DNA from 2 places in the Priestia sp. JSM ZJ58 genome. Region 2 is predicted to be linked to the other one. Evidence: riboswitches for the same ligand, from Rfam matches in the RefSeq annotation. Region 2 holds a riboswitch; the other holds the start of a gene.
What was found. Region 2 has a riboswitch for cyclic di-GMP ahead of ACH6EI_RS13700 (anti-repressor SinI family protein). Riboswitches for the same ligand answer to the same signal wherever they lie in the genome.
Positions count from the first base shown of each region.

Region 1 (15,154 bases), 1.1 Mb from region 2:
AAAAGGCATTTTGTACTTAGCTCATGCTCTTAACATGAAAGTGATTGCAGAAGGCGTTGAAACACAAGAGCAGCTTGAATTTTTACAAAAGCATAAATGTTCCTTCATTCAAGGCTATATTGTCAGTCCGCCAGTTGCTTATAAACAAATTGCGAAATATTTAAAGAAACGATTTTTATAAAAGGTGATGTCTTATTGAGACATCACCTTTTTAGGTTTGAATATGGTTTCTAAGCGGTCAAATTAATAGACGGATACTTACTACCACTCTTGTTTTTTATAACTAAATTGATTGAGGGTATACTATATGACAAGTTTTTCGAATTCTATCATCATACTCAGTTTAACTGCTTTAAAAAATAAAATGGTAAAATTATAGGTTTTTATATCTATATTTAGATAAATATTGTAATATAAATAGGTATTTTATAATAATGGAGGTATATGGATGATTTTATCAGTACGAAAAATGATTTTATTCTGTGTTATCGTAGCTTTTAGTTTATTGGGAACTAAACCAATTTCTACGTATGCTGCGATTTCCAATGCTGTACCAATAGAAGTAAATAAAGCATATAGTGGCGCACTACATGAAGGGAAAAATGAAGAAGATTTTTATAAATTTTCGTTACCTAGTGACGGCAATGTAACCTTGTCTATGAAGCAAAAGGCAGGTGTTACATGGAATGTAACCATTTTAAATAATAAAGGTGAGGTATTTGAATCCCTGCAAACTGATGACAGTGAATTGATTGAAGGGAATGCTGCAGTTCAAGTTGGGCTCCCAAAAGGAACTTATTTTATTCAGATTAGTCCATATAGCTCTGACTCTTATAATCAACGTTATGAATTTAAAGTGGGCTTTGCAGTCAGTAATAATTATGAAAAAGAGTTTAACAATAGCTTAGCTACTGCAAATGCTATGAATGTAAACCAAAGCTATAAGGGAACTTTAAGTGATGGTAATGATCAAGATATTTACAAAGTGACAGTGCCTAATGATGGAAATGTAACGCTATCAATGAAGCAAAAGACGGGCATTAGATGGTACGCTTCCATTCAAACCAGTAGCGGTAAAGTGATGGAAGAGTTAACTACAGACGATAGCGAATTGATTGATGGATACGCTTCAAAAGAAGTAGGCTTACCAAAGGGAACGTATTATGTTCAAGTTAGCGATGATTCTTATTCAGAAAACGAACCATATGAAGTAAAAGTAGGTTTTGTCAAAAGCGATAATTATGAAAAAGAATCTAATAATAGTTTAACAGCAGCTAATAAAATGAATCTTAACCAAAGCTATAAAGGAAGTATTAATAGTTCAAATGATAAAGACGTATATAAAGTTGATCTTCCAAGTGATGGGAATTTGACACTTTCTATGAAGCAACGAGCTGGAGTGAGATGGAGCGTTAGTATTTTAAATCCTAAATCTCAAAACTTTGATAGCTTTATTACAGACGATAGTGAACTTATTGACGGATACGAAACGATGCAAGTAGGCCTGCCGAAAGGTTCGTACTATATTGCAGTCGAGCCTGATAGTTATTCCGAAGATGAACCGTATGAAATAAAGACAGCTTTTGCAGCAACCAATACTTATGAAAAAGAGTTTAATAACACTTTAACTACAGCTAATTCAATTAATCTAAATCAAGTATATAAAGGAACAATAAATAATAGCAATGATAAAGATATTTATAAAATAGTGGTACCTAACGATGGAAATGTAGCGTTATCAATGAAACAGAAAGCAGGAGCAGAATGGCACGCGCAACTTCAAAACAGCAGTGGATATGTATATAAAGATTTTATTACAAATGGAGATGAGCTAGTTTCTGGAAATGCTTCAGTCCAAACGTGGTTGAAAAAAGGAACTTACTTTGCTGTTATTGAAAACGATAGTTATACAGAAGATATTCCTTATGAATTCATCACATCTATGAAATCACCTGCTTTAAAAGCATCTCAAATTAAAGTGACAAATAATAAAGGAAAAGATGATGTGATTGCAGTTTCAGGAATTTCCAAGGGAGACATTGTGAAAGTATATAACACAAGCTCAAAAGGAACACTTTTAGCATCTAAAACATCAACAGGACCATCAGCTACACTCACAACAAAACAAGTGGGAGAGAAAGCTGGGAAAGTATATGTAACAGTTTCGCGTTCAGGAATGAGTGAAAGTGATCGAGTAGCAGTCGGGTTCTCTGGAGAGCAGTCTAATGCTTTATCATCATCACAAGTAAAAATAACGAACAATAAAGGAAAAGATGATGTAATTTCAGTTTCAGGAATTGCTAAGGGAGACATTGTGAAAGTATACAATGCGAATTCAAAAGGAACGGTTCTTGCATCTAAAACATCAACAGGATCATCAGCTATACTTACAACAAAACAAGTGGGGCAAAAAGCAGGAAAAGTATATGTAACAGTTGCACGTTCAGGAATGACTGAAAGTGTGCGAACTGCAATTTCATTTGCTGGAGAACAATCCAATGCATTACAGTCGTCTCAAGTAAAGGTTGTGAACAATAAAGGAAAAGTAGACAGTGTAACCGTAAGTAAAATTTCTAAAGGTGATGTTGTCAAAGTATATAATGCAAGCTCAAAAGGTACGTTGCTTGCAAGCAAGGAGTCAGGCGGAATATCAACAACGTTATCGATTAAGCAGCTTGGGCAGAAAGCAGGGAAAGTGTATGTGACGACTACAAACCCAGGCATGACTGAAAGTACACGAACAGCTGTTAACTATAGTGCAGAACGATAAGTCAGTTTATATTGGTGAGCTTTTTATTATGACTTCTAATATAAACAAATAGAAAAGAGTCTCCGTTACGGAGACTCTTTTTTAATACCAATTAACGTAATAATTGAAGTACGTTCTGCGGTTGCTGGTTAGCTTGCCCTAACATAGCTTGAGACGCTTGAGAAAGAATTGAGTTCTTAGTTTGCTCCATCATCTCTTTCGCCATGTCCACATCACGAATACGTGATTCAGATGCCGTTAGGTTTTCTGATTGGTTACTTAAGTTATTGATAGTGTGTTCTAAACGATTTTGTAAAGCTCCCAAGTTTGAACGTTGAGTAGAAACAGTATTAATAGCGTCACCGATTGTATTAATAGCAGATTTAGCTCCCTCACGAGTGCTCACATCAATACCGTTAATTCCTAACCCTGTAGTACCCATATTGTTAATAGAGAGACCTACTTCTTGGTCAGCGTTAGCTCCGATTTGGAATTTGGTTTCACCTGAAAGTACAGTGATTTTTTTGGTGTCAGTTTCATCACCAGCAATAGTATATCCTTCGTTGGTCTTCATTGTAATGCCTAAATCAGAGAAATTTAGAGTTTGAGCGCCATCTTTTAAAGATAAAGTTTGAGCTTTTGCATCTGCGCCTGTTAAAGTAATAGTGTTTTCCGTATTATCAACAGCAATTGTATATTCTTGAGCTTTAGAACCTGATGTTGTAATACTTGCTACTCCTGCTACAAAAGCATCTGTATTAGTAGTGTTAGTATCAATCTTAGAACCTAATGTACCATTTAAAAGTGTTTTTCCATTAAATTGAGTTGTGTTAGAAATTCTATCTACTTCTTCTTTTAAAGCTGTAATTTCAGAGCTGATGGATTCTCTGTCTACATCATCTTGATTTGTATCATTAGAACTTTGAACAGCGAGTTCACGCATGCGTTGAAGGATATCAGCAGTTTCATTTAATGCGCCCTCAGCAGTTTGGATTAATGAAACGCCATCTTGAGCGTTGCGCCCAGCTTGATCTAACCCGCGAATTTGTCCACGCATCTTTTCAGAAATAGCTAGACCTGCTGCATCATCAGCCGCATTGTTAATACGCTGACCAGAAGACAATTTCTCCATAGATTTTGCTTGTGCATTGTTAGCTGTGTTGTACTGACGGTACGTGTTTAAAGCTGTAATGTTGTGATTAATTCTCATTTTCCTTACCTCCGTATAATGGTTTTACTTCTTGGCTTACATCCTTGTATGCAAGAAGTTTCTCGCCCTTGGACGAGATAAAAGTAATTGAACATATTAAGAAAATACGTTCATACTATATATCGACTGAGAGGTAAGGTTGTTTAGAGCTTTCATTAATTTATTTAATGAAAGCTCTGTACATATATATAAAGAAAAACCAGCTCTTTTTATGAACTGGTTTTTAGTATTAATGAGTAGCTCCACCTGAAACTAAAATGTCATCTTCCGTTACGATAGTGGTTTTTACAATGGAAAACACTCCCTCCACAATCAAATCCAGCGACATACTAGCTTTCGCAGGATGATTCACAGCTTGTTCAGGAAGGTAAGGAATATGAACAAATCCTCCTTTAATACAGCAGTTTTGAATCATATTCATCAGTCCATAAAACACGTGGTTACAGACAAACGTTCCAGCCGTTTGAGAGACGCTGCTTGGAATGCCTGCTTGGCGCAAGTTTTCGACAGCAGCTTTGATGGGCAGTGTCGAAAAGTATGCGGCGGGGCCGTTTACGATAATAGGGCGGTCAATAGGCTGTTGACCGATGTTGTCAGGAATTCGCGCGTCGTCTACGTTAATGGCCACGCGTTCGACCGTAATGCCTTCTCGGCCGCCTGCTTGTCCAATGCAAATGACGATAGAAGGGCTGGTTTCTTCTATATACGTATGAAGCTTTGCGATTGATTCACCAAAAACAGTAGGAAGAGGTTTAGCGATAATGTGATAGTCTTCAACAGCTACGCCGTCTAGAGCTTTTACTGCTTCTAAGGACGGGTTAATACTTTCACCTTCAAATGGTTCAAAGCCAGTCAGTAATACAGTTGTCATTCTATTACTCTCCTTTAAAAGTGATATACAAGGTAGTACATTAATAACGTATTCACAACAAAAACGGATAAAGCGATCGGCACTTGCGCTTTAATCACGGCGTTTTTGTCTTTTAATTCAAGCAGCATGGCAGGCACGATGTTAAAGTTGGCTGCCATTGGCGTTAACAGCGTGCCGCAGTAGCCAGCAAACATGCCAAGAGCTGCCATAATCGCTGGATTTCCTCCGTGCATATGTACAATCAGCGGAAGTCCAATACCTCCTGTAATAACGGCAAACGCAGCAAAGGCATTTCCCATGACAATCGTAAATAGCAGCATTCCTAGACAATAAGCCAGCACAGCAACAAACGCATAGTTAGTCGGAAGAATGTCACTTACAATATCTGATACTACTGTTCCAACGCCTGATTTTGAAAAGATGCCGCCAAGCGCTGCGAGCATTTGCGGTAAAATAACTGCCCAGCCAACTGCTTGAAGCAAGCGGCTTCCTTCTTTAACAGGCACGTCCATTTTTGCTTTTGTGACGCCCATTGAAGCGACAAATGCAATAACAGCTGCGATTGCCAGTGAAATTAACGTGACTTTTTCTGGATCAATTAACGCCCAGTTTCCAAATTTAATTTTCCCAAACAGAAGGGTGCCGATAATTGTAAAAATAGGAATAAATAAAGCCGGTAAAAAGATTTTGTTTTTTAATCGCTGCGCGTGAGCCACTCGTTCTTCAGCAGGTGTTTCGGCTTCATTAGATTTAGTTACACGATTAAATGAAGCAAGCAGCACCATAATAATGACTAAACATCCTACATAAAAAGGCGGAATCACGTTGCCAAATAAAAACGTAACGGAAAACAACACCCAAAATAGAGAAGACCCTAAACGGTTAGGATGGTTGTGATCGCGTGCGATTCGAATCGCGATAAAAGCGACAATAATACCGAGTAAGTAGTAAATCGTATCGAGCGTCAGGATGCTTTTCATTTAGCTCGCCTCCGTCTTTGAAGATGATGTTGGGTTGTGTTTGGTCATTTTTTTGTGAATTCTGCGGTCTAACTGACGGAAGCGAATGGTGCTGATCAGCAGCGCTGCGATGGCTGTTGGAATGCCCCAAAGCGCCATATCCCAGACGTCGACATGAATCCCTACGGAGTCAAAAAATCCTTTCATTAAAAGAATTCCACCCGTTGCGATAAAGATATCTTCTCCGAAAAACCAGCCCGTATTTTCAGCCGCGGCTGCGTGAGCTCGAATATCTTCTTTGACTTTAGGCGGAAGCTCTCCGTATTTGGCACGAGCCGCACCTTCAGACATCGGCGCCACTAGCGGACGTACGGATTGAGCATGTCCTCCGATATTTAAGCCGACTGCGGCTGAGATTTCACGGATAAAAAGATATATAAGTAAAACATTTCCAGAAGAAGCGTTTTTCGCTTTTTTGATCAGGACTTCCGCTTGTTCCTTTAACCCGTATTTTTCTAACACGCCAAAGATAGGAAGAGTAAGTAAAATAGCCATAGACATATAGCGGTTATCGACAAAGAACTGACCAAACATCGTGATTACTTCATGCAGTGACAAACCTGACACAAGGCCCGTCACGATGCCTGCAACAGTCACAACAAGCAGTGTATTTAAACGAAATAAAAATCCCACTGCCACTAGCAAAACCCCAATTAATTTCAACATAAAAAATCCCCCTCCAGTATGTATAGACCGTGCTGCAAATTCACCTCCTTTGTTTTCCTAGAAAAACAAAGATGTTTCGAGTATAAACAATTCTGAAAATTAAAACAAGATGCTTAAGGCATAAAATAGTTTTATTGGTGAAACAAAATTATAGAAGGAAGATTTATATAATGTCCATGGACTCAGAAGTAAAAGAAAGAATTCTGCTAGGGAGTTTAGGTAGTAATTTTTTTAGTTGATCCGTTGAAAACACCTCTCCTAAAATACCAAAAATGGTGTATAATGCTAAAAGGTATGAATATAGAATTATATAGATTTTAATAAAACAAATCTATATGACTATATTTTAAACAATTTATTGAAGGGGGAAGGAGTATTTGAATTGTTCAAATTGCGGCCATTTTAATGAGGGCGGAAAGTTTTGCGTGAAGTGCGGTCATAAATTGCAAGAAGAGGTAGCTGTAAGCCAGGCAGCAGCAGCATCTGAATATCAGCCTCAGTCACAAACTGCGTATGCGCCTCAACAGCCTAATCAGCGTGTCCGTCAGGCGAAAAAAGTGTCAAAATCATTTTTTAGTTATTTTGCAGAAGGAATTAAAAATCCAACAGCTACAGCACAAGCAGCAGGGGAAAGCCAATTCGTTAATGCTCTTATCACCCTCATTCTTTATGCTCTTAGTATACCCATTATGCTGTATGTAGGCTGGAAGCTATTGTTGATTCAATTTGTTCGAAGCATGTTCAAGCTTCCTATTATCAGTGAAGAGCTGGCTCCATCTGACATGGAGGATTTTAATACAGGCGCTGATTTAATAAAAGCCACAGATATCAACAGCATCATTCACTTCAATTTTACCGATTTTGTCTTTAAACAAGGGATTTTCATTTTTATTGGACTCGCGATTATTATTGGGGCAACATATGTTGCAGCAAAGTTTGGAAAGGTAGACGTTTCTTTTAAAGGATTTTTCTCACGCTTTGGCACGTTTATGATTATTCCAACAGCGCTTCTTCTAATTGGACTTATGCTTGCATTTCTTCACGTTGAATACTTCTCTTATTTTATGAATTTTGGTTTACTGAGTATTTTCCTTGTGGTTCCATTTACGATTGCTAGCTTTAAGCAAAGCGGAACAAATGGGCTTGATCGTATCTATAGCACTCTTATTGTATATGTAGTCATTACGATTGTACTGACGTTCATTGCGAATGGTTTAGGAGAAGAAGCCAAAACCATTATTACAAGAATGGGAAACAGCAGTGAATTAAATGATCTGTTTTAAGTCTGCAGAAAGCATCGTTTACAGCGATGCTTTTTCATAACACTATAAAAGGAGTGTAGAAATTGGGATATTGTAAAGAGTGTGGACATCAGTTAACCAATGAGCATCAATTTTGTCCAGAGTGTGGACATCCCGTCGAAAGAAAAGAGACTTCTAGCCAAGGAGCAAAATCACAGCGTTATGTAGAACCTGCACCTTCAGTAGAGGAAGGGAAAGAATCGGTAAAACCTTCAAATAAAAAAATAAAGGTTATAGCCATTTCAGTTATAGCAGCAGCTGCTATACTTGGCGGCGCTTATTACGGAATAGATAAAACAATGATGTCGCCTAAAGCTGTGTCAGAAAAATTTATTGCTTCAGTAAAGGGCAATGATGTTGATAAAGTAAAAAAATATGTAAATGATGGTCAAATTCAACTAGAAGCCAACGATGAGCAAACAAAATCATTTATTACATATTTGCACGAAAATCCGGATGTAATGAAATCAATCTCTGAAGGGTTAGCGGCAGATAGCAGAGCGCTTGAAGCAGGGGTTCCAAGCGAAGATCACTCTTCATACGCTAAGCTAGAACAAGACGGAAAGAAGTGGGGAATCTTTGATCATTACACGGTACAAATAAACCCTGTATATGCAAAAGCTCAGTCTACAGAAGATGCGACAGTAGTATATATTGACGGTCAAAAAGCTGGAACGGTAAGCAGTGACTCTTCTAAAAAGATTGGTCCATTTTTACCTGGTACACATACTTTAAAAGGTGAAGTGCAAAATGATTACGGAAAAGTTGAAAACGAACAAGAGATTGAAGCCACCAACGGAGAAGATGTAAACGTTGAGTTTGATTGGTCAGATCATGCAGTATACATCTCTTCAGATTATGATGACGCGACGCTGTTCGTTAATGGTAAAGACACAAAAACAAAAATTAGCGATATTGATTATTTAGGGCCACTCCCGATGGACGGTTCAGTAAAACTATATGCAAAACGCGGAGAAAAGAAAACGGAAGAAGTATCAATTAAAAAAGGCATAGAAGATGTTGCGCTTAATTTTGATGAAAAAAATACGACAGCAGCTACGGCAAAAGCATCGGCTCCTTTTAAGAATCAAGAGACGACGGACAAAGGTTTGGAAGTCAATTCTGGAGTATCTACTAGTGAAGTTTCTAGTTTTATCGAACAATATATGTACGCTACAATTTCCTCAATTAACAGTGGAGACTTTTCTGTTGCAGCGCCTTATATCGATACTAACGGACCAAAATACAAGGAACAAAAAGATTATACAGCTTACCTAATCAAAAAAGGAATAACAGAAGATTTATTAAGCTTTAATGTAAATAGAGTAACAAAACTAGATGACTCTATGTATAAAGTATATACAACAGAAGAGTATGATATTTCGTATGGAGACGGATCTGTTAAATACAAAAAATTCAACAGTATTCATAAAGTAAAAGAATTATCTGATGGAAGTTTGGGAGTTTACCAGCTTATTAGTTCAACGGAAGTAAAATAAAAGCTGATAAATAGACCCTGAAATAGCAAAAAAGGCAGTAAGGAAAAATAATAAAAAAAGACGTCTTCTATGAGGAGACGTCTTTTTTATGTATCAAACCCAATACCTGGGATACTGCCGATCTTGAAATAAATTGTTATACACGGTAGAAATCAATACGACCACACATGCACAAATCATAATAATACCTAAATATCCCCAGCCTGCTTGAGTGTTAATGGCGACAATCGCGCTAGCCGCAGCAGGAGGATGAACGGTTTTAGTAAGAATCATTAAAATAAGAACAAAAGCCAGCACAATCGCAATCGTAATAAGACTTCGATGAAATAAACTCCAAATAATAAGTGCAGAAACCGTTGCTAGTAAGTGCCCTCCAAGCACGTGACGAGGCTGTGATAAAGGCCCTTTATGAGCTCCGAAAACAAGCACGCAGGTTGCGCCAATCGGAGCGAGCGCCATTGGATAACCAAGCGCTAGTGCAATCGCGCTGCTAATGATAATCGCAATTAAGCCTCCGATCGAAGAAACGACTGCATCTCTATAATTGATTTTCGGTTCTTCTTTTAGTTCTCCTTTCATCTTTTTAGCATAAGAGCTTAAGTAAGACAGAAAGGGACTTTTTGTTTGAGAGAAACTTTTTTCAATCTGCATTTCTTCTTTCCTTTCTCCTTTGTAAGTAAAAGTTGTTTGTCAAGTTGTATGTCAGAACATCTGCTATATTAAGTTAGTTTATAAGAAAACAAGGATTACTGGAAGAGGAAAAACGTCTTTTTTTAGTGGAAATTCTTTTTACGAACCAAAAAAGGCGTAATGGAGGGGAAAAGGGTCTCCGTGTGCAGTAAGTACAGGAGAGATGTATAATAAACTTAGAGGTGACTAAATTATGTATCTAGTAGACTACCATCATCACACGAACAATTCATTCGACTCACAGGCAGTCATGAAAGAAGTTTGCGAACAAGCTGTGAAAAACGGCATAAACGAAATTTGTTTTACCGAGCACTTTTCATTAAATCCATTAGCACCAACGTACGGTCATATGGATTTTGATAAATATGAACGAGAACTAGCAGAATGCAGAGATCAATTTCAAGGCCAGCTAGTAATTAAAAAAGGAATTGAAATTTGTGAACCGCATTATTTAAAAGAGAAGTATCAAGAAACGGTGAAGCAAGAGAACTTTGATTTTATATTAGGGTCGGTGCATAACATTAATAACATCAAGCTTCGTAAACATTTGGAGCTGAACGATAAAGAAGCAATTTACCGCGCTTATTTTAATGAAATGTATAAGCTAGTAAGCGAAGCCGACATTGACGTATTGGCTCATTTAGATTTAATGAAGCGCTATGCGTTTGAGCAATATGGTATTTACGACTTTCATCAATTTAAAGATGTTCTTGCGGAGATTTTGAAAACAGCCATTGATCGTAATATTGGAATTGAAATTAACACTTCAGGTATAAGAGGGAAGCTGGGCGAAGCATTGCCGGCACTTGAAGTTGTTGGGCTGTACCGCGATTTAGGCGGAGAAATCTTAACGATTGGATCTGATTCACACTTTGCTGAAACGGTAGGAGCTCATATGAAAGAAGCGGTTGAAATGGCGAAACAGTGCGGATTTACGGAGATTTATACGTTTGACCAGCGTCAGCCAAAAGGAATTCGTATTTAATAAAATGGTGTTTCACATCTGCTTCAAGCGTTTTTTATACACGTGTTTCTATGAGGAAATGGTAGAAGAATAATGAGCATAAAATACAAAAAGCACGCTCTGATCTGAGCGTGCTTTTTGTATTCAATTCTGCTTAAACTCTTTTAAAAACGTTCGGACTTCTTCTATGGTCAGCCCCATTGCGCGAGCTGTTTGCATAAGACTTATCCATTCCTGATCGATCGACAGTACATTCTCTTCTTTCATTACGATTCATCCACCCTTTGCCAGGGAACTCAGCCGTCATAGCCAAAATAGGCCTTAGACCCGAAGCTTTGCGTCACTATTTTTCAATAATTTTGCCTTTGTCTGGATAATTTGTAATAGTTACCATATATAACCTATGTTCATTATATAGTATGTTTGTCATGAATGCTGTCGAAATAGGTCGATTGTCATAAAAAAATCAAATAATTAGTCAACTAATGTATTCATTTTTTTTCTGAATTTTAAATAGGAATGAAATTCAGTAAATTCCTCTTTGGTCATTCCATCGTTAATTGCTTCTTCTATTAAATAAAGCCACTCGTTGCTTAGAGATAGTTTTGAAGAAAATGCAAAATCTCTGCTTCCTGCTTCAATTAATTCATCGATTGTTGTATTAAGAGAAAAAGCTATTTTTTCTAGCATGTGAATAGACGGGTTATTGTTTAGGCCTTTCTCTAAATGAGATAAATATGACTTTGAGATACGGGCTTTTTCAGCTAAGCGTGTAATAGAATATCCGTTTTTTAATCGTAAAGTTTTAATTTTGGTTCCTATCACGTTAAGTTCATCCTTTTCTTATATCCTTTTTGTTCATTATAACGCATATTAGTTTATTTTTATGTATTTAATTATAAAAAAGGTTCTTTATAACGAATGACTTCTTGTTTTTAGAAGCTTTTTTAGTTCGAAAGTCTCTAGTGAAGTTCATAGTTGGTTCATAGAAATCCTTCACAATAAAGATAGAAACCTACAAGACAGGAGAGATAACCATGATCTGGAAAACTGAGTGGACAAAATGGAGCCATCACAGCGCGCTCCAAGTGACTTGCACAAACAAGTGACTAACGTGACCAAAAGTAAATGAGAAGAGTCCTTTTACAAACAGCAAAACATGACGCTTTATGATGGGCTAATAGAGCTTTATGAAACCTATGGCTATTACAACGAGTCTCTGACTTCGTTCACTTTAAAAGGAAAAGACGGAGCGGAACAAATTAGCCGTATTGTGAACGTATTCCATGAGCATCCTCCTGCAGAAATAGCGGATGCGACAGTTGAAAAAATAGAAGACTATCAAACTGGAATAAGAACCAACTTACTGACCGCTCAGCAAGAAAGAATGAACTGGCCTTCGGCAAATGCACTCAAATTTTGGCTGCAAGGAGGCTCTTGGTTTGCGATTCTCCTCTCAGGCACAGAGGCAAAAGTGAAGTTTTATTTTGGAGTGAATCAAGAGACGGAAAGTGAAAGTAAAAAGAGATTAAAAGAAGTAGAAACAAACGTCATCAATATGATCGAAAGCCTTGTGTACTAATGGAGAAAAAACGTGCTGATTGCTTCAGCGCGTTTTTTATTTCGATAAAAATTCAAAAATGTACTATGGATAGAACAAGCCTCATGACCGATAGATATAACGAAGTGCAAGGGAAAGAAAATCAGTGAAAAGGGGATATGGTATGGGGGTCTTGCGCAATTTAAGTATTTATCGAAAGCTATTAATCATGGTTATCATTTCGACGATTTCACTAATTACAGTAGCAGTCATCAGCTATTTCTACACGCAGCAAATTGCTGACAGCTCGGAGTCTATGTACAATGACCGCCTGCAGCCAATCAGGCAGTTAGGGCAAATTCGTACGAATAACCGAGCAATTGATGCGAATACGCTTGAAATGATTTTATCAAAAGGTGAAAACTATCAGCGTAAGCGTCTCGATGAAATTCAAGAAAAAGAAGCTGAAAATAAAGAGCTCATGGCACAGTATAAAAAAACATTTTTGCTAGATAGTGAAAAAGAAAAATTAGCTGTATACGAAGAGAATATTGGCAACTTAACACAAGCAAGAAGTGAAGCTATACAGCTTGCTCAAGATGAAAAAGGAGATGAAGCCTATAACGTTTTTTCTAAACAAATCGTCCCCCTGCGTACAACCATAAACAACACGCTAGATGATCTTCAAACGATAAACAATGACGAAGCAAAAAGCATTTACCAAAAAAATAAGCAAAGCGCAAAATCAGCGGTTACTACTCTTTTACTCGTCAGCGCGTTGGTCATCCTACTTACAATAGGGATTGGACTTCTGATTGCACGCATGATTACAAAGCCTTTAAACGATATTAAAAACCTTATGGAAACAGCAAAAGACGGGGATTTTCAAGTGAAAGGCACCTACGAATCCAACGATGAAATTGGCTCCCTTACCGCTTCATTTAATAAAATGATTGGCGGATTAAAAGAAATGATTATGTCCGTTGGAAACATTTCATCAACGGTTGCAGCTTCTTCAGAAGAACTAAGCGCCAGCGCAGAACAAAACAACAGTGCGATTGAACATATTTCAGGCATCACTGAAAAACTAGCCTCAGGATCCAACCATCAAGTGAATCAAATTCAAGAAAGCTCCACCATTATTCACCGCATTACGAACCAAACATCAGAAGTTGTTGAAAATGTCGAGCAAATCACTAAGCGAGCACTCGACACGGCTGCGATTTCAAATAGCGGAACAGCGACCGTTGAAACAGCAGCCAAACAAATGAAATCAATCAACGAAAATGTCACCGAACTCTCATCTGTTTTTCAAGGTCTTAGCGAACACTCAGCTAAAATTAGTCAAATTAACGATGTCATCACAACCATTGCTGATCAAACAAATCTGCTTGCTTTAAATGCAGCTATTGAAGCAGCAAGAGCAGGAGATCACGGAAAAGGCTTTGCCGTTGTGGCAAGTGAAGTACGTAAACTAGCAGAAGGTTCATCCAACTCAGCGAATCAAATTAAAAATCTAGTTGCACTCATTCAAAGCGAAACAGCTCGAACGCTTCAATTTATGACGGTCACCACCAAAGAAGTAAAAGAAGGCCTAGCAGTAGTGGAACAAGCGGGTACGTCATTTCTGCAAATTAACGAAGCTGTGCAGCACGTAGTGAATCAAATTCAGCAGATCGGAAGTGCTATTCATAATCTAGCCAAAGGTACGCTTGAAGTCCAGCAGGCGATTCACGAAGTTAACGGCATCGCTGAAGAAGCGGCAGCCGGTGCGCAAAACGTATCAGCTACAACTGAAGAACAGCTTGCTTCCATGGAGGAAATTGCTTCATCGGCAATGGACTTAGCAAATATGTCGGAGGAACTGCAAGAATTGATTGCAAGATTTAAAATATGAGAAAAAGCATGGAGCCAGCGCTCCATGTTTTTTGTATGAAGTAGGCTTATTTAAGCTACAAAGTACTCTCTACCATAGTTCTGTGCTCTTTCTTCAACAGTGAAGTTGCAAAGAATTGATATACCCGTTATCAAAAGAAGGTGATAAGATTTAACTAACAAGAAAACGTTTACAAAAATAAAAACAAGTACACGTTACAATCCATGATTTATAAAAAAGGGGTTTGTAGAAATGGAGATGTTAACAACACGACAAAAGAAGTTATTACAGTTAATTATTAGCGAAGAAGAGTACAAAACGATTGATTTCTATTCTCAGAAAATGAAAGTTTCAGAGCGAACGGTGCATAATGATTTAAAGCTAGTTTCTGGCTATTTATCAAAAGGAAGCGCCACTCTTCATAAAAAACCTGGAGTAGGAATTAAAATCAAGGCCAAACCAGATTATAAGCTCATGCTGTTAAATGATTTAGATCTAAAGAAAGAAGAAATTGATCCTCTATCAACTAAAATAAGAAAGATGAAAATTATACTGCAGCTGTTATATGCAAATCAGTCGACTTCTCTTCAAAAGTTATCAGAAGAATTTATGGTAAGTAAAACATCGATTGTAAAAGACTTAGAGAAAGTAAAAGAATGGTTAAAGTCCTACGGCTTACTTTTAGTAAAAAACCACGAAGGCACAAGGGTAAAAGGAAATGAAGAAAGTACCCGAAGAGCAATTGCTGGTATTACAAATGAACTTTTAA
Region 1 covers NZ_JBISEM010000001.1:3,657,443-3,672,596, reverse strand. Annotated here, with positions in the region: gene ACH6EI_RS19050 (sensor domain-containing protein) at 1-181, shown strand, start outside; gene ACH6EI_RS19045 (hypothetical protein) at 449-2,770, shown strand; gene ACH6EI_RS19040 (flagellin N-terminal helical domain-containing protein) at 2,862-3,959, opposite strand; gene pcp (pyroglutamyl-peptidase I) at 4,189-4,830, opposite strand; gene ACH6EI_RS19030 (DUF979 domain-containing protein) at 4,845-5,810, opposite strand; gene ACH6EI_RS19025 (DUF969 domain-containing protein) at 5,811-6,515, opposite strand; gene ACH6EI_RS19020 (zinc ribbon domain-containing protein) at 6,893-7,798, shown strand; gene ACH6EI_RS19015 (zinc ribbon domain-containing protein) at 7,861-9,315, shown strand; gene ACH6EI_RS19010 (HPP family protein) at 9,409-9,966, opposite strand; gene ACH6EI_RS19005 (histidinol-phosphatase HisJ family protein) at 10,199-10,990, shown strand; gene ACH6EI_RS19000 (anti-repressor SinI family protein) at 11,114-11,236, opposite strand; cyclic di-GMP riboswitch class I at 11,257-11,343, opposite strand; gene ACH6EI_RS18995 (XRE family transcriptional regulator) at 11,444-11,794, opposite strand; gene ACH6EI_RS18990 (hypothetical protein) at 12,129-12,551, shown strand; gene ACH6EI_RS18985 (methyl-accepting chemotaxis protein) at 12,694-14,406, shown strand; gene ACH6EI_RS18980 (BglG family transcription antiterminator) at 14,638-15,154, shown strand, end outside.
Region 1: another riboswitch for cyclic di-GMP. It lies ahead of ACH6EI_RS19000 (anti-repressor SinI family protein); the one in region 2 lies ahead of ACH6EI_RS13700 (anti-repressor SinI family protein).

Region 2 (15,154 bases):
AGACAAGTAGACGCGTAAATTCTTTTTGGCGTTGCTTAAAGGCATTTCGGGCCACAGCGCTTCGCATAGCTGTTCTCTGCTGATAGAATGGTGAAAAATAAGATATAGTAAAATTTCTTGAGCAAAGCGCTTATTCCAGCCTTCTGTAATAAGCTGACCATTTACATAGACGGAAAAAGAGTACAAGAAATCTACTTTAAGAGAGGGTGTGTGGGCATGGAAGTCTTTTTGTATGTCTATAGCCGTATCACTTTCCCAGTTTTTTAGTATTTTCATAGAATCATTCTTTAAAGAAGGGAGCTGGTATGTATTACTTTTAATAAAATCTACGACAATTTCTCTGAATAAAGCTGTTTTTTCTTTTACTAGAAACAAAGAATGTGCGTTAGGTATGGTCATATGACTGTAGTTTTTTAAAAACATCGTTTTTGAAATCAGATACTGAGATGAAAACAACAAATCATTTTGGCCAGATAAAGTGAGTACAGGAAGTGAAATGCTGCTCAGCTCTTGAAATAGATTGGCTGTAATAGAAAGTTTAACGAAGTGGAAATATACATTAGGATCCATTTTTTTAAGTCTTTCAATCAGCTGTTGTATATTTGCATGTTCAATACTTTCTAGTCTGCCTAATTCGAAAATTTTTTCTACGGGTATTTGATTTTTGCTTTCTTCGTTGTAACATCTCTTAATCTTTTGAATGGTGCTATCTGAATAAAAAGGAAGAGACAATAGTATCAGTCCTTCAACAAGAAATTCATAGCGTGCAGCAAATTTAACAGCGATTTGTCCTCCAAATCCCACTCCAACTAAGTAGCACTTCTTTATATTTAACGTATGTAATAAGAGGAAAAGATCTTCAATATGAGCCTCAAACGATAACTCCCCTGTAGCAGAGGTGCTCTGTCCTGTCTCTCTCAAATCGTATTGAATAACACGGTAATGTTGGGTTAATTCCGCAGTAATAGAATCAAAAAGCGTATGATCAGTGACACAAGAATGAACCATAACAACGGTTTCTGTCTTGTCAGTGAACACGGGCGAATGAATTTCATAGTAAATTTTTTCTGTCGCCGTATGCAGAAAAGGCATAAAAGCAATCCTCCTAGTATCTAACTGTAGCGTTTGTGTAACGGTAAAATCATTATGATAGGAATAGACAAAAATTTCAAAAAAATTGGTGCTTTTAGTAATAAAAAATGTCTAATACTCTTGCAATGTCCATTATACTGTAAAAAAACAGGGAAAAATAGGTATTTTTTATTTGGTCATTTTTTTAGAAAGCGTTATCAAATTTAAAATGAAGGGGACTGGAATGATGAGCGCAAATGATAAAAGTACTGTTGATTTGGAATGGGTTCATTTAATGCTAGAAGCGCAAAATCAAGGGGTTAGCATACAAGAAGTTAAAGAATTTATCTCTAATCCAAACCAATTCAATAAGAAAGAATATAATAAATAAGAACCTTTTGTGAAGTAAAGAAGAATCTGATACAGGGAAGATAGCTTAACTAAATTCCTTTTTATCATTTTAGCACAGGAAGTGAATAATCATTTTTTATAAAACTTATAACGCGTAAAAAAATCACCATATAATTACAATCGATTGAACGGCTTGGCTGTACAAAACATGACATCTTATTTTGAATACATAATAAGGTTATTTCAATCCATATAAGCAGTTTTTCATAGCCCAGCGATTTTAATTTGTTATAGGATTTAGTATAGAACTGTGGTACAATTATCCTTATAAGCATTTATTAAGGGTGATAAATATGACAATTGGTCAACGTATCCGGGAACTTCGAAAGAAACAAGGAATATCATTAACTGAGCTTGCTAACCGTGCTGGAGTAGCTAAGTCTTATATTTCCTCTGTCGAAAGAGATATTCAGTTAAACCCCTCTATTCAATTTCTAAATAAGATTGCAGCTTCTTTACATGTCAGTGTAGATAAGTTAATTCATGATTCTTCCGAGAGTGATAGCTCAACCTCTATAGATAATGAATGGTTAGATTTAGCAAAAGAAGCGGCTGAATCTGGTATAAGCAAAGAGCAATTCAAACAGTTTCTTGAATTCCAAAAGTGGCAGCGTTCAAATCAATGAATTCAAGAGCATTTGGTTTAAAGGGCAGTAGAAACTGATTAATTGTAGCTGCCCCTAAAGGTCTTAAATGTTCTTGATTGTTACTAAAAAAGTTATTGTCAAGTAAAATTAAAATAATTCCTTCGCTTAGTTCAACGTTTTAAGAGGCAGCGGCTTTTAAAATCATCTTTTTCCCTTCCTATTCTAACTGTATGTTACAAATTTTTCCTTTTATTTTGATGGCAGTAAACAACCCTTAAAGTATAGCGTCTACAAACAAATTCACTCTTTTAATAGTTCTCAGCTCAAAAAAAAGAATCTAATCCCTATGTGAATTAAATCCCTTGTGTCCTCTTTTTTCCTTTTAGCGAGGTTTATTATAAGCGATAAATCTTCTTACTTCTTCAATACAGATCCCCATTTTATAAGCAGTATCCATAAGCTCAACCCATTCTTTATCTAGCTTCTCTACCTTTTTATTTTCTTCCATAACGTTAGTACGATTCAGCATTATTCTACCTCCAACTTTTCTCTATCAGGTAACCCGGCTATCATAGTCTTTTATATTTTTTGCCATGACTTTAGACCCGCAGCTTTGCGTCGTGCTCTTTCAAACAGTTTGCTCTTTTCTGAATCATTTGTATTACGAACATTTTACTGCAAGAAAATACCTGAATGTGTCATAATTTGTCGGTTTTATAATAATTAGAATAAAAATGTGGTTAAGTTTTACAACTAAGGATGAAGTATAATTTATTAGAGTGGACACTTAGGCAATATTTTAAAGGATGGATGGTAGCTGTATAAACTTCACTTCTTTATTGTATTTATAGAAAAGTATTTAAAGAGCTATAAAATATTAAAAGAAAGAGACTTTCTAAATCAAACATCTGAAATGCATAACTACCTACTATAAAGCTATTCATATTTATAATTAATACTTCTAGTCACTTATCTGAACTCGGAACTTATAAAGAAGGTGAGATAAGTGATAATTCAACTTCTTTAACGGTATTATTTTATGAGTTTACTTAGTTATTAACTCAATAGAATTTGTTCTTTATAAAAAACAATAAAGATTTATATTTTATATCAGAAATTCAAAAGGACTATGGGTACATATTTAGACTTTGTAGTTTAAATTAATATTGACTTGTTCTTTATAAAGAATTAAAATGAGGTAGAAGCTAATAACTAGAGTTTGGAGCGCATACGAAAATAAGGAGTTAAGTAAAAGTGGTTTTTTGTTCGTTATAAAGAATTTTAGTTTTTGATATCAAGAACATTAAAAAATAATTGAAGCAAAGGTGGTTCTAATGAGTACACTGCAAGAAAAGAATTTTCTCCACCAACAAAAGGGTAAAGACATTAATTTAAAAGAATACTATGAAGTCATTAAAAAACGTATTTGGCTTATCATTATCGTTACTATCTTTACTACACTGGCTGGCTTTTTTTATAGTCATCAGAATAATACTACAGTATATTATCAAGCTTCGACCAGAGTGGTTGTAGATGTAGATACCCAGAAAATGAGTACGCTTCTAGTAATGGTTAAAGATCCGATCGTGATGGGAAAGGTAACAAAACAGTTGAATTTAGAGCAGCCTGCAGAAGCCACAGCAGGTCAAGTCCAGGCGGCAAGCCTTGATGGATCACAAATCATTAGTCTTTCTGCAACAAGTACGGATCCCACAACTGCTGTTAAAATCGCCAATTCAACAGCTGAAGTATTTAAAGAAGAAGTAGGGAATATTCTAGGTATTAAAGGAGTCCAATTATTATCTCCAGCAAAGAACTCTTCTCCTATTGATGGAAATCAAAATCGCACCATCATGCTCGCTTTGATTGCAGGTATTATAATAGGACTTGGGCTTACTTTCTTGCTAGATTCTTTAGATGGAAGAGTAAAAAAAGACAGTGAAGTGGAACAATTATTAGGTGTACCGGTAATAGGAACAATTTCGAGCATGAATAAACAAAAATTAAAATTATCTGCTAAAACAGACGTAGAATTAAGGAGTGAGACCATTGGCAGTAAGTAAAAAATCTAAAGTGAAAACACCAATCCTCTTTACCCACTCTCATCCTAATTCTATTATTTCAGATCAATTTCGTGCAATTAGAGCAAACGTTCATTTTTTAACAAAGGAAAAAACGTGCAAGCTTTTTCTTATTACTTCTCCTGAAACGGGAGAAGGAAAATCAACTACGGCAGCTAATCTCGCTGTTTCCATGGCCCAAAAAAAAGAGAAAATCCTATTAATTGATGCGAATTTAAGAGATCCAGCAATTCAAGATATTTTCGATATACCAAACAATGGGGGATTAATAGATATACTAGAATCTGAAGAACCTTTCGAAGAAGTTGTACATCAAACAAGAGTAGAGAATTTAGATATATTAACGTGCGGCTCTTTTTCAAAACACTTTGGAGAGTTATTGGGAAATAAAAAGATGAAAAATTTGTTGGCTAAATTGTCTGCTTGCTATGATGTTGTACTAATTGATTCTCCTTCTGTATTAATGTCTCCTGAAACAAGTTTATTATCAACGTACTGTGACGGAGTAATATTAATCTTGAAGCGAGGCAACACAAAGGTGGAGAAAATAAAAGAAGCGAAAAAAGTTCTAGATATTGCCGGAGCTAAAATAGTAGGCGCAGTTATGAATGAAAAATAAAAATATTTTTTTATATCTTAGCTCTCAATAAAGAACATTATTGTTCTTTAAAAAGACATTTAACAAAATAGGTTGGCGATGCCTACTTGCCGTTATCAATGCAGGCACTCGATCATGCTGTGGGTTGAAAGAAACCTTAGACGCAAGTCGTCAAAAGTGTGGTGTGAGGCTGGGTTAAATGCCCATTTCAATTTTTATAAAGCTTTTATGTATACGATTTTACAAAAAACGTATACATAAGGGCTTTATTATTTTTATAGTGAAGGAGATGTAAAGTGCAATGGGGAGTTTTGATAATTATCCAAAATCTATTAAAAAAGTTGTTGGGTACATTAAGCAAGATGCATCTAAAGAGCAGCAGATTGGAATAGGGGAATTTTTGAATAGTACGATTCAAAAAAGGATAAAGGCTCTTGAAGTAGACAACTAACAAATTATCAACTAAAGAAAGGAGAACGTGTATGACTTATCGACAAAGGTTGTCTTTATTTATTGTAGTTGATTCTTGTATTGTGATGTTAGCTATTTTTATGAGCCGCTTTCTTGTAGATGCGAGTATTTACGTAATTACTTTTCCTGTTATTGTAAGTTCACTTGCGTTTTTGTTGAGTCATCATTTTTTCTCGATTAGGTTTAAACTTTATAAAAAATCTTGGGAATATGCAAGTATTGGAGAACTAGTCATCATTTTTAAAGTTGTCTCTTATTCTATTCTCTGTGCTGCCATCATTCAGCAACTGGTTTTTAAAGAAACATTTTTTAGACTGTTAGCCGTGACATGGCTGCTGCATATGTTATTAATGGGGGGATCACGATTCGTGTGGAGAATGTATCGGGATTCTATTATAAACAAATCAAGCAATAAAAAAAGAACGTTAATCATTGGCGCTGGATCTGCAGGTACTATGGTAGCTAGGCAGCTTTTAAAGAAAAATGGAAGCAATCTTCTTCCTATTGGTTTTATCGATGACAACATAAAAAAGCATCACCTTGATATCTTAGGTATTCCTGTCCTAGGTGGAGCAGAGAAAATAGAAGAAACTGTTGAAAAATTCGCCATTGAAAATATTATTATTTCCATTCCTTCCCTTAGTAAAAAGGAATTAAATATCATCTTTCAGGAATGTGCTAAGACAAAAGCTAGAACTCAAACCTTGCCTATGCTTGAGCATCTTGTTACAGGGAAAATTTCAGTAAATCAGTTTCGAGATGTGCAAGTAGAAGACCTTTTGGGAAGAGACCCTGTGGAAATGGATGTTGAAAGTATCTCCGGTTATGTTACGAATAAAGTAATTTTAGTGACGGGAGCTGGCGGATCAATTGGGTCAGAAATTTCCAGACAAATCTCAAAATTCAGTCCAAAAAAGCTTATTTTACTTGGTCACGGTGAAAACAGCATTTATTCCATTGAAATGGAACTGAAAAATATGTTTAAAGAGACAAACATTGAATTTACAACAGAGATTGCCGATTTACAAGATGCTAAGAGGATGATGTCGGTAATGAATGTACATAGTCCAGACGTGGTATATCACGCTGCAGCTCATAAGCACGTGCCGCTAATGGAGCGTAATCCAGAAGAGGCTGTTAAAAATAATATAATTGGAACCATGAATGTTGCAAAGGCAGCGAGCTGGCATGGTGTAGGAACTTTTGTCATGATTTCTAGTGATAAAGCAGTGAATCCCACAAGTGTGATGGGTGCAACGAAAAGACTGGCAGAAATGATTATTCAAGGAATGGATGCACATAGCGCTACAAAATTCGTTGCAGTCCGATTTGGTAATGTGTTGGGAAGTCGAGGAAGTGTCATTCCGTTATTTAAAAAACAAATTGAAAAAGGAGGACCGGTAACCGTAACTCATCCGGATATGGTTCGCTACTTTATGACAATCCCGGAAGCATCAAGACTTGTTATTCAAGCTGGAGCGTTAGCTGGCGGAGGAGAAATTTTTGTTTTAGATATGGGAGAACCAATAAAAATAGTAGATCTTGCTAAAAATTTAATAAAGCTATCTGGAAATTCCATCGACGAAATTGGCTTAAAATATACCGGTATGAGGCCAGGTGAAAAGCTTTTTGAAGAATTGTTGAAAGAAGATGAAATTCATGAACAGCAAGTATATCCAAAAATCTATGTTGGAAAAACAGCAAAACTATATGTAGAAGAAATTAATGAGGTTATTGCAACATATGAGACGATGGATAAAGAATCTTTAAGGGAAACGTTATTAAGTTTGGCAAATAATAATCTAACTTCGGCTTCTAAAAAAATTGTCTCTGTTTCAAGTTAAAGAAAAGAAGTTGAAACGTTATACAGATGGGTGGTATAGGTGACTAAAAAAGTATTGTTTTGTGCAACCGTAGACTTTCATTTTAAAGCGTTTCATTTGCCTTATATCGAATGGTTTAAGGAACAAGGATGGGAGGTTCATGTAGCTGCAAGCGGGAATATGGAGCTTCCTTATGTTGATAAAAAATATAACCTTCCAATTCAAAGATCACCCTTTCACACGGCAAATATGAAAGCTTATAAGGAATTAAAAGCAGTTATAGATCATAATAAATACAATCTTATTCACTGTCATACTCCAATGGGGGGAGTGATAGCGCGTTTAGCAGCACGGCAAGCAAGAAAAAAAGGAACGGCCGTTATTTATACTGCTCATGGTTTTCACTTTTGTAAAGGAGCACCTTTTGTGAATTGGCTGTTATATTATCCGATAGAAAAGATACTTGCCCGTTATACAGACTGCTTAATTACAATCAATCAAGAAGATTACCAATTGGCAACTAAGCGTTTTAAAGCTAAGCATATTGAGCACGTGCACGGAGTAGGAATTGACACAGACAAATTTAAGCCCGTAAATGAAAAGGAAAAAATTCAGCTTAAAAAATCATTTGGGTATCAGCCAAATGATTTTTTACTATTTTACGCAGCCGAGTTTAATAAAAATAAAAACCAGCAGCTTCTTATTCAGTCGCTAGCACTTATAAAAGATAAAATTCCGCAGACAAAACTTCTTTTAGCAGGTAAAGGACCTTTGCTGGAAAAATGCCGAGAACTAGCAGCAGACTTAGAAATTTCTCATATGGTGGACTTTTTGGGTTATCGAAACGACCTTGATCAAATTGTTCCAATGTGTGACGTGGCAGTGGCATCAAGTTTTCGTGAAGGGCTGCCTGTGAATATTATGGAAGCTATGGCTTGTGGTTTACCTGTAGTGGCATGTTCAAATAGAGGACATATAGAGCTCATACAAGATGGTGAAAATGGATATATAGTACCAGCAAATGAATATCAAACTTTTTCTTTTAGACTGTTAGAAATATATCGATCAAAAGAACTTTATAGAAAAATGTCAATGGAAGGTAAGAGAAGGGCACAGAATTTTTCTCTAAACGAAGTGAAAAAAGAGTTAAACAATATTTATTTGAGATATGCGGCGGAGGAAATAAATGAATCCAAGGGTAAGTATAATTGTACCTATATATAATATGGAAAATTATTTAAACAGATGTTTAGATAGTTTATTAATACAAAGTCTTAAAGAAATTGAAATTATCGCAGTTAATGATGGTTCGACAGACTCTACTCTCCCAATTCTTAATGAGTATACCAAGAAAGACTATCGTATTAAAATAATTAATACGAATAATATGGGAGTATCATCTGCTAGGAACGAAGGAATAAAAGCTGCTACCGGAGATTTTATAGGTTTTGTAGATCCAGATGATTGGGTAGAGCCCAAGATGTACGAAACCATGTACAATACAGCAATCAAAGATAAAATAGATATTGTAATGTGCACATATACTCGTGAATTTGGTACTCATTCAAAGGAAAAAATATTTAACTTGCCCAATAAAGTTACCTATGAGAATGAAGAAGTTAAATTGAATGTGATGAGGAGATTAGTAGGGCCTTTAAATCAAGAAGTCGCAAATCCAGAATTGTTGGATGCATGGGGGACTGTGTGGTCAAAGCTATATCGTGCAGATATTATCAAGCAAAATAACCTTACATTTGTTGACCTCAAGCAGATCGGCACAAACGAAGATACATTGTTTAACATCCAAGTAGTGTATTACGCCAATTCTTTCGTTTTTTTAAACAACCCTTTTTATCATTATTGGCGAGCAAACAATTCTTCTGTAACAACAGGTTTTAAGCCGAATTTACTGGAGCAGTGGTTTAATCTCTATAAAATAATTGAGATGTTTTTAAAAAGTAAAAATATGAAAGAGGAGTATTATCTTGCTTTGAATAATCGAATTTGCTTAAATACACTAGGCCTTGGTTTGAATACAATCAGCAAAAGTAACGAGTTATCCGGTTTGTTAAAAATAAAGTATATAAAATCCTTCTTAAACGACTATCGAATAAAACGCTCATTTAGTCAATTTCAACTGTCGCACTTTCCAATCATTTGGAAGGTGTTTTATTACTGCGCAAAAATGCGTATTTCAATAGGTTTTTATATATTATTAGTTTCAATAGAGACCCTTAGGAAGGCTGTTAGATAGGAGTGAAGATTTTGAAACCAATTCGGATCCTGCAAGTAGTGACCATCATGAACCGTGGTGGACTTGAAACGATGTTAATGAACTATTACCGGGAAATGGATCGAAGTAAAATACAGTTTGATTTTATGGTCCATCGTATGGAAGAAGGACATTATGATGAGGAGATTAAAAAACTTGGAGGAAATATTTTTCGAATGCCCCCAATAAGACCTGGTAACTACCGCAAATACTTTAAGCACTTAAATGAGTTCTTTATAAATCATAACGAGTATAAAGTAGTACATTCACATATTAATGAAAACAGTAGCTTTGTATTAAGAGCAGCAAAAAGAGTCGGAGTTCCTTGCAGAATTGCACATAGTCATTTAAGTGATTTAGGAATTGATTTTAAGTTGCCTTTTCGTTTATACGCTAGGTATTCAATGAAAAATTATCCTAATAGTTATTTTGCTTGTTCAGTAAAGGCAGGTCAATGGTTATTTAATAATAGGTCTACAAGTACTAAGGAAGTGATCGTCCTAAATAATGCTGTGAATACTAAAGAGTTTAGATATAACGAAAATATGCGAAATGATATTAGAAATGAGCTTGGCATTGATAAAAGTCAACTTGTTATCGGGCATATTGGCAGGTTTAATAAGCAAAAAAACCATGAGTACTTAATTGATATATTCCATGCTGTTTACAAACAAAGACCTAATTCGATATTAACGCTAGTTGGAGATGGAGACTTACGCCAGGGTATTGAAAGGAAAGTTAAGAGCTTAGGTCTCTCAGCTAATGTTAAATTTTTAGGCGTTCGAAATGATATTTCAAACTTAATGCAAGCAATGGATTTATTTTTGTTTCCTTCCTTATTTGAAGGACTTCCGGTTGTATTGGTTGAAGCACAAGCGGCAGGTTTACAGTGCATTGTTTCAGACACAATTACGGTCGAATCAAACATAACAGGAAATGTAGAATATATAAGCTTAGGAGAACCCACTGAAACTTGGGCAGATAAAATTCTGTCCGCATCGTATGAACATAAGGACACTTCAAGAATACTAAATGAGCAAGGGTATGATACTAAAACAATGTCTAAGTGGCTGATGGAATATTATAGAGAACATGCGCTGTGAGTGTATGAAGAAATTAGGAGGGAAAGAAAAATGGTTCCTACTTTAACGGTGTTTACTCCAACCTACAACAGAGCTTATACCCTTCATTTATGTTATGAAAGTTTAATAAGACAAACATGTCGAGACTTTGTATGGTTAATCATTGACGATGGATCAAGTGATAATACGAAAGAATTGGTAGAAAGTTGGATGAAGGATAATAAAATATCGATTAGATATTACTATCAACAAAATCAAGGAATGCACGGAGCTCACAACGCAGCATATGAGCTTATCGATACCGAATTAAATGTTTGTATAGACTCAGATGACTATATGCCAGACGATGCTATTGAAAAGATCACAAACTTTTGGAGTAAACATGGCAGTGAAAAATTTAGTGGAATTATTGGCTTAGATTCTTATAACGATGGTGCAATAGTAGGTACAAGTTTGCCAAAAGATATTAAACATTCTACATTGTTCGATTTATATAACAAACACGGGGTGAAGGGTGATAAAAAACTAGTTTATCGAACTACATTAACAAAACCATATCCATACCCATTATTTCAAAATGAAAGATATGTGGGGTTAGCCTATAAGTATCATATGATTGATAAGCAATATGAACTGCTACTCATGAATGAAGTACTATGCTGTGTAGAATATCTACCAGATGGATCATCACTTAATATGCTAAATCAATATCGTAAAAATCCTCGCGGTTTTGCTTTTTATCGTAAAGAATTGATGAGCTTACCTTTTGGAAGTATGTTATTTAAATTTAAGCAAGCTGTTCATTATGTATCAAGTAGTTTTATAAGTAAAAATTGGCTGTTTTTAAAAGAAACACCTAGTAAAAGTTTAACAATTTTAGCGATGCCTTTAGGGATAGCATTATATTTCTATATCACGGCAAAAACAAAGTCCATTAAAATTTAATTGGTTTAACAACTTCTGTTTTTGTCTTTGAGAGGGTACATAATATGACTTTCCTTTGGATTAACCTTTTTTTAGTATTTATATTTTCTTTTTTTGGAAGATACTTTGGGAATACTGTTATAACAAATATTTCAACAGTGTCTATAAAGCCTAAAAAGATGCTTACCTTTATTGCATTAGTATCTTTAGTTTTGTTATCAGGCCTTAGAAACAACATAGGCGATACTTTCGCTTACATGCATTCTTATGAAACAAACGATTATACATGGGATTCTATTAAAAATGGGAAAGATATAGGTTTTGGAATTCTCCAAATATTGTTACAAAAAATATCAGAAGATCCACAGATATTGGTTTTTACTACTGCCTTAATAACTAACGTTCTTGTTGTGTTCGTTTTATATAGATATTCGCGAATGTTTGAGTTAAGTCTGTATATATATATAACGGGTGGGTTATTTTTAGTCACAATGAACGGGATTAGACAAACTTTAGCAGCAGCGATTATATTTACAGCAACAAAATTTTTAATAGAAGGAAATTGGAAAAGTTATTTCTTAGTTGTTGTTTTTGCATCCTTTTTTCATCAAAGTGCCCTTATATTAATTCCAATTTACTTTATTGTTAGAAGTAAGGCATGGTCTAAAGCTACGGTTGTTCTCATAGCTTTAGCCATTATAATTGTTTTAGGGTTTAATCAATTTTCAACACTGTTGTTTTCGGCTATTCAAGATACGCAGTACAGTGATTATCAAAATGTTAACGAAGGTGGAGCTAATATTCTGAGAGTAGCAGTGAACGCTGGGCCTTTACTCATTGCTTTTTTAGGACGAGATAAATTAAGAAGAATATTTCCTAACAGCGATTCTATTATCAATATGGCTTTAATTGGCTGCGTGTTTATGTTAATTTCTACTCAAAATTGGATTTTCGCAAGGTTTTGGATTTATTTTAATTTATATCAATTAATTGTGATTTCATGGATTGTAAAGCTATTTCGAGAAAAAGATGAAAAACTTATCTACTATGCCATCTTGGTTCTTTACTTTATCTATTACTATTACGAAAATGTAATTAGCTTAGGAATATTTTATAAAAGTGATTATTTGAATTTAATTCCCTAAAAATTGGAGGAATGAATGAATGGCGGTTCTTGTTACAGGAGGAGCAGGTTATATTGGAAGTCATACGTGCGTAGAGCTGTTAAATGCAGGTCATGAAGTCGTGGTTGTAGATAACTTTTTCAACAGCAAACTTGAATCATTAAAACGTGTATCTGACATAACGGGAAAAACATTTAAAACGTATAACGTGGATTTACTCAATCAAAAAGGGCTTGAAAGAGTATTTTCTGAAAATAAGATTGAGTCAGTTATTCACTTTGCAGGGCTTAAAGCTGTAGGTGAATCTGTATCTTTTCCTCTTTGGTACTATCATAATAACCTTACGGGTACGTTTGTACTGTGTGAACTGATGAAAAAATACGGAGTGAAAAAACTAGTATTTAGTTCTTCAGCAACCGTTTATGGATCAACGGATCAAGTTCCTATATCCGAAGACGTTCCATTAGGAGCTGTAAATCCATACGGAAAAACGAAGCAGATAATAGAAGAGATATTAGGAGATTTATATATTTCCGATGAGGCATGGAGTATTACTCTTTTACGATATTTTAATCCCATTGGGGCTCATGAAAGCGGGTTGATTGGAGAAGATCCAAATGGTATTCCAAACAACTTAATGCCATATATTTCGCAAGTAGCAGTTGGTAAATTACAGAGCCTTAATATATTTGGGAGTGATTATTCAACAAAAGATGGAACAGGAGTTAGAGACTACATTCATGTTGTTGACCTAGCCAAAGGGCACTTAAAAGCTTTAGAGAAAGTACAGTCATCAAAAGGTGTGAATGTTTACAACCTTGGGACAGGAAAAGGCTATAGTGTATTAGAAATGGTTAAAGCATTTGAAGCGGCTTCTGGGAAAAAAGTTTCTTATACCTTTACGGATCGACGATCAGGAGATGCAGCCATTTGTTTTGCAGATGTTTCAAAAGCAAAAAATGAGCTTGGCTGGGTTGCCGCTAAAGGAATTAATGAAATGTGCCAAGATACCTGGAGGTGGCAGAAAAATAATCCAGATGGATATGTTGAAGATCATGACAACTTAATCGAACATAATTTTCCGGTGCTTGCTTCTGCAGCGGGTTTTTTAGTGTCTAATTAAGGAGAAATCTCGATGAATATATCTAATATCCTTACTGAAAAAAAGCTGCAGGAAATTCTAATCCGTTTTTATGAAAAAGGCAATCAATCTCATGATATTAAACCAACCGATATTGTAAATGAGATTAAACAAACGATTTTAACTGTTAATTCTTCTGATTAGCTAAATAAGCAAAGTAAGAAATAAAAAGAAATAGAGGGTATGCATGATGAAACGAATAATGGATTTAGTCATTTCATTGACTCTATTAATATTATTGTCTCCTGTTATTTTGTCCACTGCCATATTGGTTAGAGTAAAGATGGGTGCGCCTGTTTTGTTTAAACAGCAGCGTCCTGGGAAAGATAGTAACCCATTTTACCTTTATAAATTTCGTACAATGGCTAATTTAAAAGACAAGCAAGGAAACCTGCTATCTGATCAAGCCCGTTTAACAACAGCCGGACAGTTTCTGAGAAAGTATAGCTTAGACGAACTTCCACAGCTTATTAATGTAGTAAAAGGAGATATGAGTTTAGTCGGACCAAGACCATTATTGATGGAGTATTTGCCTCTTTATACAGAAGAACAAATGCTTAGACATAATGTAAGACCAGGAATTACCGGGTGGGCTCAAGTAAACGGCAGAAATGCAATTACATGGGAAGAAAAATTCCACATGGATACTTGGTATGTAAGGAACCAAACCATATTTCTTGATTTTAAAGTCTTAATTCTAACGGTTCTTAAAGTTGCGAAAAAAGAAGGTGTTACTCAGCAAGGGCATGTAACGATAGAAAAATTCAAAGGAACGAAAGACGTGATATAACTTGAAAGTTATCGTAATAGGTAATGGCGGACATAGTAAGGTCATTCAAGAAATGATCTCTTCTTTACGAAATTACGAAATTATCGTTATTTTAGATGATAAATATAAAGAAAAAAAAGAAAGAAATGGAATTACGTATGCGCCTTTTTCGTCTCTAAATAAGCTACTTGATACAGATGTAAAAGTTGTGATTGCAATCGGCAGCAATACAGTAAGAAAAAGGCTAGTGGAAACATTAAATTTACGAACAGACCAGTATTTATCGGTTATCCATCCAACGGCAGTTGTAAGTTCAACAGCTATGATTGGAAATGGAACTGTTGTAATGCCGAATGCGGTGATTAATGCAGATGCGGAAATTGGAGAGCATTCCATTATTAACACCGGAGCCATTGTTGAACATGAAAATAAACTTGCAAATTATGTCCACATCTCGCCTAACGCTACCTTAACAGGAAATGTTTCGCTAGGTGAAGGTGTACATATAGGAGCATCCGCTACTGTTATTCCAGGAATAGAAATTGGTGAGTGGTCGGTGATTGGAGCCGGTTCAACTGTCATCCATCATATTTCTTCTAGTTGCAAAGCGGTAGGATCTCCAGCCAGAGTTATTTATAGCGATTAAACAGAATAAGTAGAAAAGGTGATGACTTTTAATGACTAATTCCAAAATATATCTTTCCCCTCCTCATATGAGCGGAGATGAGAAAAGATATATAGATGAAGCATTTGAAACTAATTGGATTGCGCCACTAGGGACAAATGTAGATGCTTTTGAA
Region 2 covers NZ_JBISEM010000001.1:2,584,235-2,599,388, reverse strand. Annotated here, with positions in the region: gene ACH6EI_RS13715 (alpha/beta hydrolase) at 1-1,092, opposite strand, end outside; gene ACH6EI_RS13710 (anti-repressor SinI family protein) at 1,319-1,462, shown strand; gene ACH6EI_RS13705 (helix-turn-helix domain-containing protein) at 1,776-2,108, shown strand; gene ACH6EI_RS13700 (anti-repressor SinI family protein) at 2,452-2,598, opposite strand; cyclic di-GMP riboswitch class I at 2,623-2,721, opposite strand; gene ACH6EI_RS13695 (YveK family protein) at 3,404-4,132, shown strand; gene ACH6EI_RS13690 (CpsD/CapB family tyrosine-protein kinase) at 4,119-4,769, shown strand; gene ACH6EI_RS13685 (hypothetical protein) at 5,050-5,199, shown strand; gene ACH6EI_RS13680 (polysaccharide biosynthesis protein) at 5,231-7,063, shown strand; gene ACH6EI_RS13675 (glycosyltransferase family 4 protein) at 7,103-8,266, shown strand; gene ACH6EI_RS13670 (glycosyltransferase) at 8,229-9,296, shown strand; gene ACH6EI_RS13665 (glycosyltransferase family 1 protein) at 9,308-10,417, shown strand; gene ACH6EI_RS13660 (glycosyltransferase family 2 protein) at 10,448-11,341, shown strand; gene ACH6EI_RS13655 (EpsG family protein) at 11,386-12,465, shown strand; gene galE (UDP-glucose 4-epimerase GalE) at 12,485-13,567, shown strand; gene ACH6EI_RS13645 (YwzD family small protein) at 13,580-13,729, shown strand; gene ACH6EI_RS13640 (sugar transferase) at 13,776-14,375, shown strand; gene ACH6EI_RS13635 (acetyltransferase) at 14,377-15,000, shown strand; gene ACH6EI_RS13630 (DegT/DnrJ/EryC1/StrS family aminotransferase) at 15,032-15,154, shown strand, end outside.